One region of the Tistrella arctica genome, then DNA from elsewhere that is predicted to be linked to it. Evidence: riboswitches for the same ligand, from Rfam matches in the RefSeq annotation. Region 1 holds a riboswitch; the other holds the start of a gene.
The links. A riboswitch is a leader RNA that binds a small molecule or an ion and turns the genes downstream of it on or off. The one in region 1 is predicted to bind cobalamin.

Region 2: it holds a riboswitch for cobalamin, as region 1 does, so the genes downstream of both, WG924_RS14455 (energy-coupling factor ABC transporter permease) here and WG924_RS02060 (TonB-dependent receptor plug domain-containing protein) in region 1, are expected to answer to the same signal.

Annotation. Positions count from the first base shown of each region.
Region 1 covers NZ_JBBKTV010000001.1:463,437-468,946, reverse strand. Annotated here, with positions in the region: gene WG924_RS02080 (calcium/sodium antiporter) at 97-1,086, shown strand; gene gmk (guanylate kinase) at 1,195-1,863, opposite strand; gene WG924_RS02070 (YicC/YloC family endoribonuclease) at 1,945-2,835, opposite strand; gene WG924_RS02065 (SDR family NAD(P)-dependent oxidoreductase) at 2,915-3,709, shown strand; cobalamin riboswitch at 3,806-4,034, shown strand; gene WG924_RS02060 (TonB-dependent receptor plug domain-containing protein) at 4,201-5,510, shown strand, end outside.
Region 2 covers NZ_JBBKTV010000006.1:93,886-99,395, forward strand. Annotated here, with positions in the region: gene WG924_RS14435 (GIY-YIG nuclease family protein) at 1-75, shown strand, start outside; gene WG924_RS14440 (energy-coupling factor ABC transporter ATP-binding protein) at 83-967, opposite strand; gene cbiQ (cobalt ECF transporter T component CbiQ) at 967-1,713, opposite strand; gene WG924_RS14450 (energy-coupling factor ABC transporter substrate-binding protein) at 1,700-2,050, opposite strand; gene WG924_RS14455 (energy-coupling factor ABC transporter permease) at 2,047-2,739, opposite strand; cobalamin riboswitch at 2,850-3,117, opposite strand; gene WG924_RS14460 (methyltransferase) at 3,503-5,272, opposite strand; gene WG924_RS14465 (NAD(P)-dependent oxidoreductase) at 5,400-5,510, shown strand, end outside.

The DNA of each region.
Region 1 (5,510 bases):
CAGTATTCTCAGGCAACGACCTTGAAGATGACATGTCGTCAGACGACATTGCGTCCCAGCCACCTCGCTCTGGCATCGACACCTTGCGGAGACTGCATGACCTATCTTCTGCTCGCCGCCGGCCTGGGATTGTTGTTTCTGGGTGGCGAACTTCTGGTCCGCGGCGCGGTGGGCACCGCCACCCGGCTGGGGATTTCGCCGATGGTGATCGGCCTCACCCTGGTGGGTTTCGGCACCTCCACACCGGAACTGGTCGCAAGCCTTCAGGCGGCGCTGGGCGGTGCGCCCGGCATCGCCATCGGCAATATCGTCGGCAGCAATATTGCCAACATCCTGCTGATTCTGGGCACATCCGGGCTGATCCTGCCGATCCTGGTCAACCCGCAGGCCTTCCGGCGCGACGGCACGATGTTGACGCTGGCCACCCTGGCCCTGATCCTCGCCTGCCTGGGCGGGGAGTTGGGGCGGATTGCGGGCGCGCTGTTCCTGGTCGGTCTGGTTGGCTATACCATCTACAGCTATATATCCGACAAGCGGATGAACGACGCCACCGCCCGGATGCATGCCGCCGAGGCGGACTATGTGGCAGAGCAGGAGCCGGTGAAGACCGCCAGCATCGGCCGCAGCCTGCTGATCACGGGGATCGGCATCGCCGGCGTGATGCTGGGGGCGAATTTCCTGATCACCAGCGCGGTCGAGGTGGCGCGGACCTTCGGCCTGTCCGAAGCGGTGATCGGCCTCACGCTGGTTGCCATCGGCACCTCGCTGCCGGAACTGGTCACCTCGGTGATGGCGGCGCTGCGCAAACATGGCGAGGTTGCCTTCGGCAACGTCATCGGCAGCAACATCTTCAACGCGCTCGGTATCGGCGGTGTCACGGCCCTGGTCCAGCCGATCGCGATCCCGCCCGAGGTGCTGGCGCTCGATATCTGGGTGATGGCGGCGGCAACCGGATTGCTGCTGGTCTTCGCCTGGACCGGCTGGCGGATCGGCCGGCGCGAGGCCGGGGTGTTCCTGGCCGCCTATGTGCTCTATTTCGTCGTGCAGTTGTCGCCGGCGGTACGCGGCGCGCTTGGCCTCGCCTGAGCCATTGCCCTGCCCGACAATACACTGATGGCCCGCACCGGATATCCGATGCGGGCCATCAGTCGTTTATGGTCAGACCGATCGCGACGACGGCCGATCGAGCGAAGCTCAGCGACCGGCATCCTCGCGCATGCCATTCACGAAGCCGCTCAAGCCCAGTTGGCGCTTGCGGCGCAGGCGCTCGGCCCGCAGGATCGCTTCCAGATTGGCCAGGCTGCGATCGACATCATCGTTTACCAGCACATAGTCGTATTCGGCATAGTGGCTCATTTCATCAGCCGCCTTGGCCATCCGCCTGGCCACCACCTCGGCACTGTCCTGGGCCCGGGTGGTCAGCCGGCGCTCCAGTTCCACGATCGACGGCGGCAGGATGAATACGGTCACCAGATCGTCGCGCGCCCGGTCTGCCAGTTGCTGGGTGCCCTGCCAGTCGATATCGAACAGGACGTCGCGGCCGGATGCCAATGTCGCCTCCACCGCCGCGCGCGGGGTGCCATAGCTGTTCTCGAACACGGTCGCATGTTCCAGCAGGGCATCGTCATCGACCATCCGCTGAAAGGCCGGCTTGTCGATGAAGTGATAATCCACCCCATCCACTTCACCCGGCCGCTTCGCGCGCGTGGTCACCGACACCGACAAGGCGATGTCGTCGTCGCTGGCCAGCAACCGCCGCGACAGCGTGGTCTTGCCGGCGCCCGATGGCGAGGACAGCACCAGCATCAGGCCACGGCGCCGGTCATGGGGAAGGCGGCGGCTGGTGGTGGCGGCATCACTCATGCCCACACCTTGGCCGGTCCGGCAGTCTGCATCACGTGTCTCGCTTCCATCATTCCAAAAGATCCCTTTATATCAAGGATCTTACTCAACATTCTGGATCTGCTCGCGCAACTGGTCGATCCGGGTCTTCAGCGCCAGCCCGATGCGGGTCAGCGTGGTGTCCGAGGATTTGGAGCACAGGGTATTGGCCTCACGATTGAACTCCTGGGCCAGAAAATCGAGCTGCCGGCCGACCGGTTCGTCGTCGGCACACAACGCCCGCGCCTGGGCGACATGAGCGTCCAGCCGGTCCAGTTCCTCGCGGATATCGGCCTTGGCGGCCAGCACGGCCGCCTCCTGGATGATCCTGTCTTCCGACAGGCCGGCGCGGTCGTGGAGCAGGCTATGGATCAGCTCGTCCAGCCGGTTGCGGATCACCTCGGGCTGGGCGGCGGCCGTCGCCCGGGCATCGGCGATCAGGCCGCCGATCGCATCGATATGCTCGTCGATCAGCCGGGCGAGGGCCGCGCCTTCCTGGGCGCGCGCCGCAACCAGCCGGTCGAAGGCCACGATCAGGCTGTCGGTCATCGCGTGCTCGCGGGTGGCGCGGGCGGCTTCGCTTTCCTCGTGCTCCACGGCCTGGATCAGGCCGGGCACGCGCAGCAGACCATCGATCCGCGGCGCCTTGGCCTTGGGGAAGCGCCGCTGCAGATCGGCGATCACCTCACCCAGCCCGTCGGCCACATCCGGGTCCAGGCGCAGCCGCGTGCCGCGGGCATGGACCACCATGGCAAGCTGCACGCTGACATGGCCGCGCCGCAGCCGGTCCTGGGCCACCCGGCGGATCACCGGCTCGAACTGATCGAAGCCGGCGGCGAGGCGGATGCGGAGATCCAGCGAGCGGCCATTGACGCTCTTGACCTCCCAACTCCAGCGATAGCGCGCATCGCCGGCGTCGGCGCGGGCAAATCCCGTCATGCTGGCGAGCGCCATGGCCAATCTCCTGAGGATGAGCGATGATCGGCGGACTATACGAACCCCGCAAGCCCCCGCCAAGCAGCGATTGCCACAGATGCCCGACGACACCCGCCCGCCACGCGACCGCCTGTCGCCCCGCCACATCGCCATCACCGGTGCGTCCAGCGGGCTCGGCGCCGCACTGGTCCGGGCCTATGCGGCACCGGGCGTCAGGCTGTCGGTGCACGGACGCGACGCGGCCCGCCTGGACGGTGTGGCCGCCGCCGCCCGCGCCAGCGGTGCGACGGTCGATACGGCCCTGTTCGACGTGACCGATGCCGGGGCCGTGGCAGACTGGCTCACCCGCGCCGACACGACCCTTCCCCTGGATCTGGTCGTCGCCAATGCCGGCATATCGGGAAACGAGGCGGCGTCGGGCGGCACCGTTTCGGCCGAGGTCACGCGCGCGATCTTCGCGGTCAATGTCGACGGCGTGGTCAATACCGTGTTGCCGGCCGCCAATCTGATGCTGGGCCGGGGACGCGGGGCGATTGCGATCATCTCAAGCCTGGCCGGTTATCGCGGCCAGCCCGGTGCCCCCGCCTATGCCGCATCGAAGGCCGCCGTCAAGGCCTGGGGCGAAGGTCTGCGACCGCGCCTCGCCAAGGGCGGCCTGCATGTGTCCGTCGTCTGCCCGGGCTTCGTGCGCACGCCGATGACCGGGCGCAACCGCTTTCCGATGCCCTACCTGATGGATGCCGATCGCGCCGCCGCCATCATCCGCCGGGGGCTCTGCCGCAATCGCGCCCGGATCGCCTTTCCCTGGCAACTGGCCGCGGTGGTCTGGCTGCTGGCAGCCCTGCCGGCATCCTGGGCGGATGCGCTTCTGCGCCGGATGCCGGGCAAATAGCCACCAGGACCGCCATGTCCGTGGCTGGCCGGCCCGCCATCGCGAAACGCGCCGACGCCCTGCGATATGCTCTTGCCAGACGCACCCCGATTGCGCAACCATGGCGCCACTGATGGTGTCCGCGATCGACTTGGTCGATCGGGGATGAAAAGGGAATGCGGTGCGCGATCACGGCCGAAGCCGGCGATCGCAATTCCGCGGCTGCCCCCGCAACTGTAAGCAGCGAGTGCCCCATCCTGACTGCCACTGGTCCATCGAGGCCGGGAAGGCGATGGCGGTGCGATGACCTGCGAGCCAGGAGACCTGCCGTCATTCGCGGTCACGGGCGAGCACGTCGGGCGGGGTGTACCGATGGGTTTTTGCAAGCGGTGGCGGCGTCAGGGCCCCGGACACCCGTCTTCCTTCAGGCACGGTTCCAACAGGCACAAAGCCGCATACCATGCTGGCCTCGTTCGCAGTGACCGATCGACATTGCTGAACGAGGTCTATCGGTGCCTGATACCACTGCCCGCTTCCGCGGCCCGGACTCCGTCCGCCGCCAGCCAGCCAACCGCCATGTCACCACGGCCGCCATTCTGACAGCCGCGCTCGCCGCCGGCCTGTCGTCGCCCATTGCACAGGCTGCCTCCGACGACGAGGTGACACCGCTCGGGCCGATCTCGGTATCGGCCGCACGCACGCCCACACCACTGGCCGCGATCGGCAGCGCGGTGACGGTCATCACCGGCGAGCAGCTTGAAGCGCTTCAGATCCGCCATGTCGACGATGCCCTGCGGCTGGTGCCCGGCGTCGCGGTCAGCCGCACCGGCTCGGTCGGCGGCCTGTCGCAGATCCGCATCCGGGGGTCGGAAGGCAATCAGACCCTGGTGCGGATCGACGGCATCGAGGTCTCGGACCCGTCGGCCGGCTCGGAATTCGATTTCGCCCATCTGCTGGCCTATGAGGTGGAGCGGATCGAGGTTCTGCGCGGCCCCCAGAGCGCGCTGTACGGATCGGACGCCATGGGCGGGGTGATCGACATCACCACGAAGCGCGGCGCCGGCCCGCTGTCGGGCAGTCTGCGGACCGAGGCCGGCAGCTTCGAGACCCGCGAGGCGGTGGGCAGCCTGTCCTATGGCGACGAGATTTTCGACGGCATGGTCTCGGTGCAGAGCTTCCGCACCGACGGCATCTCGGTCGCCGACGAGCGGGCGGGCAATCCTGAGACCGACGGTTATCGCAACCGCTCGGCCTTCGCGAAATTCGGCTGGCGGCCGACCGAGGATCTGGAATTCGCCCTGGTTGGCAGGACCCTGCGCTATCGCGCTGAAGGTGATGGCTATTCCACCCTGCCCGTCGACGGTGACGAAGAGACCCGCGGCACCCAGAGCTTCGCCCGCGCCGAGGCCCGCTATGCCATGGCCGATGGCCGATGGCGCCACAAGCTGGGCATGGCCCATACCGAGCACGACCGCGATTACCGCACGGACGGCACGATATCCAGCACCTATCTGGGGCGGCGCCTGAAGACCGACTATCAGACCGATTACAGCGTCGACACCACCACCGGTTTGCCCGCCAGCCACGATATCAGTCTGGCGGCGGAATATGAGCGCGAGACCGTGCGCACCCACAGCGACTGGTCATCGGTCGACCGGGCCTTCGATGCCACCGGCTATGCCGCCGAATACCGGCTGGGCCTGTTCGACAGCCTGTTCCTGTCGGCGGCCGGCCGGCTGGATCAGAACGAGCTGTTCGACGATGCCGCCACCTACCGGCTGACCGCCGCCTGGGTGATCGACGGCACCGGCACGCGGCTGCG
Region 2 (5,510 bases), on a different contig from region 1:
CCCTATATCCGCACCGCCCAATTGAAGGACCGGCTGGCGCATTGGCGGGCGGTGCTGGACGCGCAGGTCATCTGAGCCCCGGTCAGCCGGGTGGCTGGTCCGCGCCGGTTTGGCCGGTCAACGCCACAAGCAGATCATCCAGGCGGCGCGGCAATGGCCGGGCCGGGTCGATCATGCCGCGTGCGGCCAGCGCCTGGGCCAGCCGGCCCAGCATCGGCGGCCGCAGGCCCAGCCGGCGCAGCAGGTCATGGTCCTGAAACACCGTGTCAGGCGCGCCGTCACAGGCGATCCGGCCGTCGCCGAACACCGCGATCCGGTCGGCCCAGCCATAGGCGAGATCCATGTCGTGGGTCGCCACCACCACGGCCGTGCCCGATGCCGCCACGCCGTCCAGCAGCCGCATCAGATCGTCGACGCCGGATGGATCGAGCCCGGCCGTGGGTTCGTCGAGCAGCAGAAATCCAGGGCGCATCGCCATCAACCCGGCGATCGCCACCCGCTTGCGCTGGCCGAAGCTGAGCATGTGTGTGGGGCGGCCAGCCAATGCCGTGATGTTCAGCGCCGCCAGCGCCTCGCTGGTGCGCGCCCGTGCCTCGGCGGCATCAAGCCCCATGTTCAACGGCCCGAACGACACATCCTCGGCCACGGTTGCCGCGAATAGCTGGTCGTCGGGATCCTGCAACACCAGCCCGACCCGGCGGCGCAGCCGCGCCAGCCCCTGGCGGCTGTGAACCACCTCGGCCCCATCCAGCCACACGCTGCCCGCCTGCGGCTTCAACCCGCCGGCCAGGGTGAGCAGCAGGGTGGATTTGCCCGCGCCATTGGCACCCAGGATCGCCAGCTTCCGGGCTGGCGCGATCGCCAGATCCACCCGGTCCAGCGCCCGCGTGCGGCCGGGATAGGTGACCTCCAGCCCGACAGCCTTCAAGCCGGGCACGGTCTGGTCATGCGTGGGCGTCACAATCATCATCCGAGTTGCGCCAGCCCCAGAGCCAGCACCACCAGGCCGCTGCACAGGCCCGCGATGCGCGGCGCCGACGCCGCCGCCTCGACCGAGACGAAGCGCAGCGTGCCGTCATAGCCGCGCACGCCAAGCCCGGTGTTCATCCGCTGGGCGCGGTCCAGCACCCGCGGCAGCAGGCTGGCGAGCAAGCGGCCGTTGGAGCGGATCATCCGACGCGCGCCCTCATGCCCCAGCCGGGCGGCCTGGGCACGCTGGCCGGCTTCCAGACAATCGAGCACCAGCCAGATGATCCGGAACATCATCAGCGCGATATCGCCGATGTCGCCGGCCAGCCCGCGGCGTTGAAACAATTGCAGGATGCTGGTCAAAGGCGTGGTCAGCGCCAGCGCCAGCAATGCCGTCACGCAGGTCAGGCTCCGCTGCCCGACGAACAGCGCCTGAAGCCGCGCCTCCGGGCCGGCGATGCCGAAGACCGGCCAGCCGGTCGAAAGATCCAGCGTCACCATCTGCGCCAGCGTCGAGGTGGCGATGAACCCGACCGGAACCATCGCCGCCCGCGCCAGATCGCCCGGCCGCACCCGTGCCCCTGCCAGCAGCGCCACCACCAGACCGGCCAGGATGATCACCTGCCCGGCCCAGCCGGCGGCCAGCAGCGACACCAGCATCAACCCGGCGCAGACAACCAGCTTTTCCGCCGCCGGCCAGTGCCGCCAGCGATTGGTATGGGCGCTGCGGTCAATGGCGCGCATTGCCGCTCCGCAGCGGCGCATCGACGACGGGCGTGACAGCCCCGGTCGCGCCATCTTCCGCCGCATCGCGCCGCCCGCGCCGCAGCCCGAAATAATAGCCCAGCAGCCCGGCGCCGATCGCGGCCTGAAGCGCGAACAGCAGGCTTTCGATCTCGCCGCTCGGCGGCTCCCACAACGGGCTTGCCCAGGGCTGATAATCGGGATGGATCTCGGTGATCATCGCCTCGGCCTCGCCATCGGCGCCGGCGAATTCCACCGTGCCGGGCGGGTGGATCAGCAGCGGTGCGATCGCCAGTGCCGCCACGGCGGCCAGCATCGCCAGATTGCGCTTGATCATGATGCGACCTTTCCAGCGGCGGCGGCGCGGCCGCGCAGCACGTTCAGGCTCAGCAGCTCGCCACGGCTGTAACGGCTCAACATATTGAACACCACCGCGGTCAGCAGCCCCTCGCTGATCGCCAGCGGGATCTGGGTGATCGCGAAGATGCCGAGGAATTTCGAGGCGGCACCGGCCACCCCGCCCGCCGGATCGGGGAAGGCGATCGCCAGTTGCAGCGAGGTGGTGACATAGGTCGCAAGGTCACCCAGCGTCGCCGCGAAGAAGATCGCGAGGGCAGCACTCAGTCCGGCGCCGGTCATGCCCCGAAAGATACCCCAGGCCACGAAAGGCCCGACGATCGCCATCGAGAAGATGTTGGCGCCAAGCGTGGTCAGCCCGCCATGGGCCAGCAGCAGCGCCTGGAACAACAGCACGATCGCGCCCAGCACCGTGGTGACGGTGGGGCCGAACAGGGCGGAGGCGAGCCCGGTGCCGGTGGGGTGCGAGCAACTGCCGGTCACGGATGGCAGTTTCAGTGCCGACAACACGAAGACATAGGCGCCCGATGCGGCCAGCAGCAGCTTGACCTCGGGCTTGTCGCGCACGAGCTTCACGATGCGGCGCGCGCCGGCAATGACAAAGGGTGCTGAAACCAGGCCCCAGCCCACGGCGTGCGTCGCGGGCAGATAGCCTTCCATAATATGCATGCCGATCCTCCGAAGCCTGATCGAGCCTCTTCACACGGCAAGGCCTTCGGAGATGACCGGCGATCCGCCGATATATCCCGCCCCCATCCGAACGCCCCGTTCGAAGAGTGGCCCTGTCAGACGCGAAGGCAGGTCTCCTGGCTCGCGGGTCATCATCCGTCGCCGGCCTTCCCAGTGTCCCGACCCGGAGTCCCCGGTGGCCGGTATCCCAGTGGCCAGTCTTGCCCAGTGGTATAGCAGGGCGACAGACTCTCCGCTTACAGTTGCGGGGGCAGCCATGGCTTCGCGGGCGACCGCCCGCTTCCATGTTCCCTTTTCACCGCCCTGGCAGCGCCCTTCTGAGCGCCGGCATGGCAGACCTTCGTGACCGGATTGTGATCTGTGGTTGCGCTGTGTGTCAAGCGGGCGAAGGGGCGTGATCTGTCACTGGCGGATAGCGGCAGCACCGCCTGTCACAGATCATTCCGGCCCATCGGGTGCCTCAGGTCAGGAGAAGAAGGTGCCGTCGCTCCCACCGCCGTTGAAGTTAGCTGCCGTGGTCGCGACGAGCATCGCCGTCAATCGAGGTGCCGACCAATGCCGACGCGTCTTAGACACCTGCCCCCCACAGGACGGCTCCTGCCACAGATCGTTGCTGCCGGAGATGTGGTGATTGCCGTGTGTCATCATAGCCGCTCCAAATAAGTATCGTGACGCCATCATTCTTCCGGCAAGGCGGCTACATTTCAATCGAAAATCCGGCCATCGTGGGTCCAGCAAAGATTCAATCGTGGCACCAGATATGATACATTTCGATGAATGTTTTGGGGTTCCGCCTTTCGAAGGCGGCCCAGTTTTCCAGGTTGGCACCCGCCGGATCATTGGGAAACATTGCCCGATAGCGGGGCATGACATCACTTTCCGGCAGGGAAAGCCCAGCGAAACTCAACCCAAGCGCATCGAGATGCGCCGCGATCATCGACACCGTGAACAGCACCTCCTGCTCGTGAAACAGCAGGTCACGCAGATGGTTGAGGTTATAGAAATCACCACAGGTCACCAGATGCGCCAGAGCGGGATCGAGCCGGCCGTCGAGCAGATCGCGCCGGAAGCGCCGCATCGAGGCCGCGTCGCCGCGCCAGCCATGACGCGCCAGCCACAGCCGCGCCGCCAGCAGATCGCGCCGGGCCGTGGCGCTGTAGAGCCCGATCTTCATCCAGCCGCCCGGATGCAGCAGATCGCGCAGCCGTCGCCACGCCGCCAGCGGGTCGGCGGTGTGGTGCAGCACGCCCACCGCCTCGATCAGATGAAACCGCCCGGGCCGCCCCGCCGCTTCCAGGCGTTCGCTCGTCAGATCGAACAGGTCCGCCCGCAGCATCGCCACGTCGTCGCAGCCATGCAGCCCGGCCTTGTGGGCCGCATAGGCCAGGCTGGCGGCGCTCAGATCGATGGCGGTGACGGAGCGGTGCTGATAGCGCCGGGCGGTGTGGATCGTGTGCCGGCCGGTGCCGCCGCCCGCGATCAGGATATCCGGATCGTCGGGAAGCGCTGCGATCGCGGCATGCGTGGGTGTTCCTGTGACAGGCGTTCCAAGGGTGCGCGCCAGCACCTCGGCCAGCCGTCGCCGACGGATAGGGCGCAGGCCGCGCCAGCGCGGATAGGGCCAGGACTCGTATTGCGCGCGCACCCGCAGCGACAGCGGATCGGTGACCGGACGCAGGGCCGGAATCCGCTGGGCGGCGATCGCCATCGGCTCGTCATGAAACACCGCCAGAAAGCGGCGCCGCGCCGGATCGGGCAGGGCCGGCCGGGTGGCCAGTTCGGCCATCGCCGCCATCGGCGGCATCCGATACATGGCGATCGCGACCAGATCATCGGTCAGCGCCACGTCGCCAAGTTCCGCCGCGCGGGCATCGACCCTGGCGATTCTGGCGTCGAGCGCCACCTGTTCATCATCCGTCCAGGCGGCGGCATAGTCTGAATTCAGCAGGCCGGCCGCAAGGCTGATGCGCGCCTCCAGCGGCAGCGGCTCGCGCTGGTTTTCCCCCTGATCATCGGCCGTCAGCCCGTCATTCAGGCAACAGCGGCGTCGCAGCCGGACCATCGCCCGCTCGATCACCGGATGGACATTTGCACAGCGATCGAGAAAGCGCCGGAACAGCGGATCGGCCGCGAGCGCCGAACAGGTCGCATCATCGGGCGTGGCGGCGGGCACGGTCTCAGGGCCCAGCCCATGCCGGCGCGCCAGCATCCGGCCCGCGACCGCCGCGATCCGCATGTCGTCGATGTCGCCCGCCGTCAGCCGGGCCAGAATCTCGTCATACAGCTGTACTGGCGGCGGCAGGCGAAGACGGCCAAGGCAATGGGCGATCATATCACCCACCTTCGGATGGTCCGGCGCCAGCCGGCGCACGGTCAGCAACGAGGCCATCGCCAGATCCGCGCGCCCGAATGCCATGTGATGGCGGGCCAGCGCGAGATGGGCGTCACGATCCGCCGGATCACGCCGCACGGCGTCGGTCAGAACCCGGTACCGCGCTCGATCATCCCCCATCCGCCACCTCCGTTGCCCCACACCACCTGCACAAGCCTTCAATACGCGGTTTGGCCCGATCCTTAAAGTCACCTCCGGCGGATCAGACTCCGCATCGCGGTCATATCCAGGCAACAGGAGATCCGAGATGACGACACCGACCGGGTTCATCGGTTTGGGGGTGATGGGGCAGCCGATGGCGCTGAACCTGGCGCGGGCCGGCATAGGGCTGATCGTGTGGAACCGCACCAGTTCACGC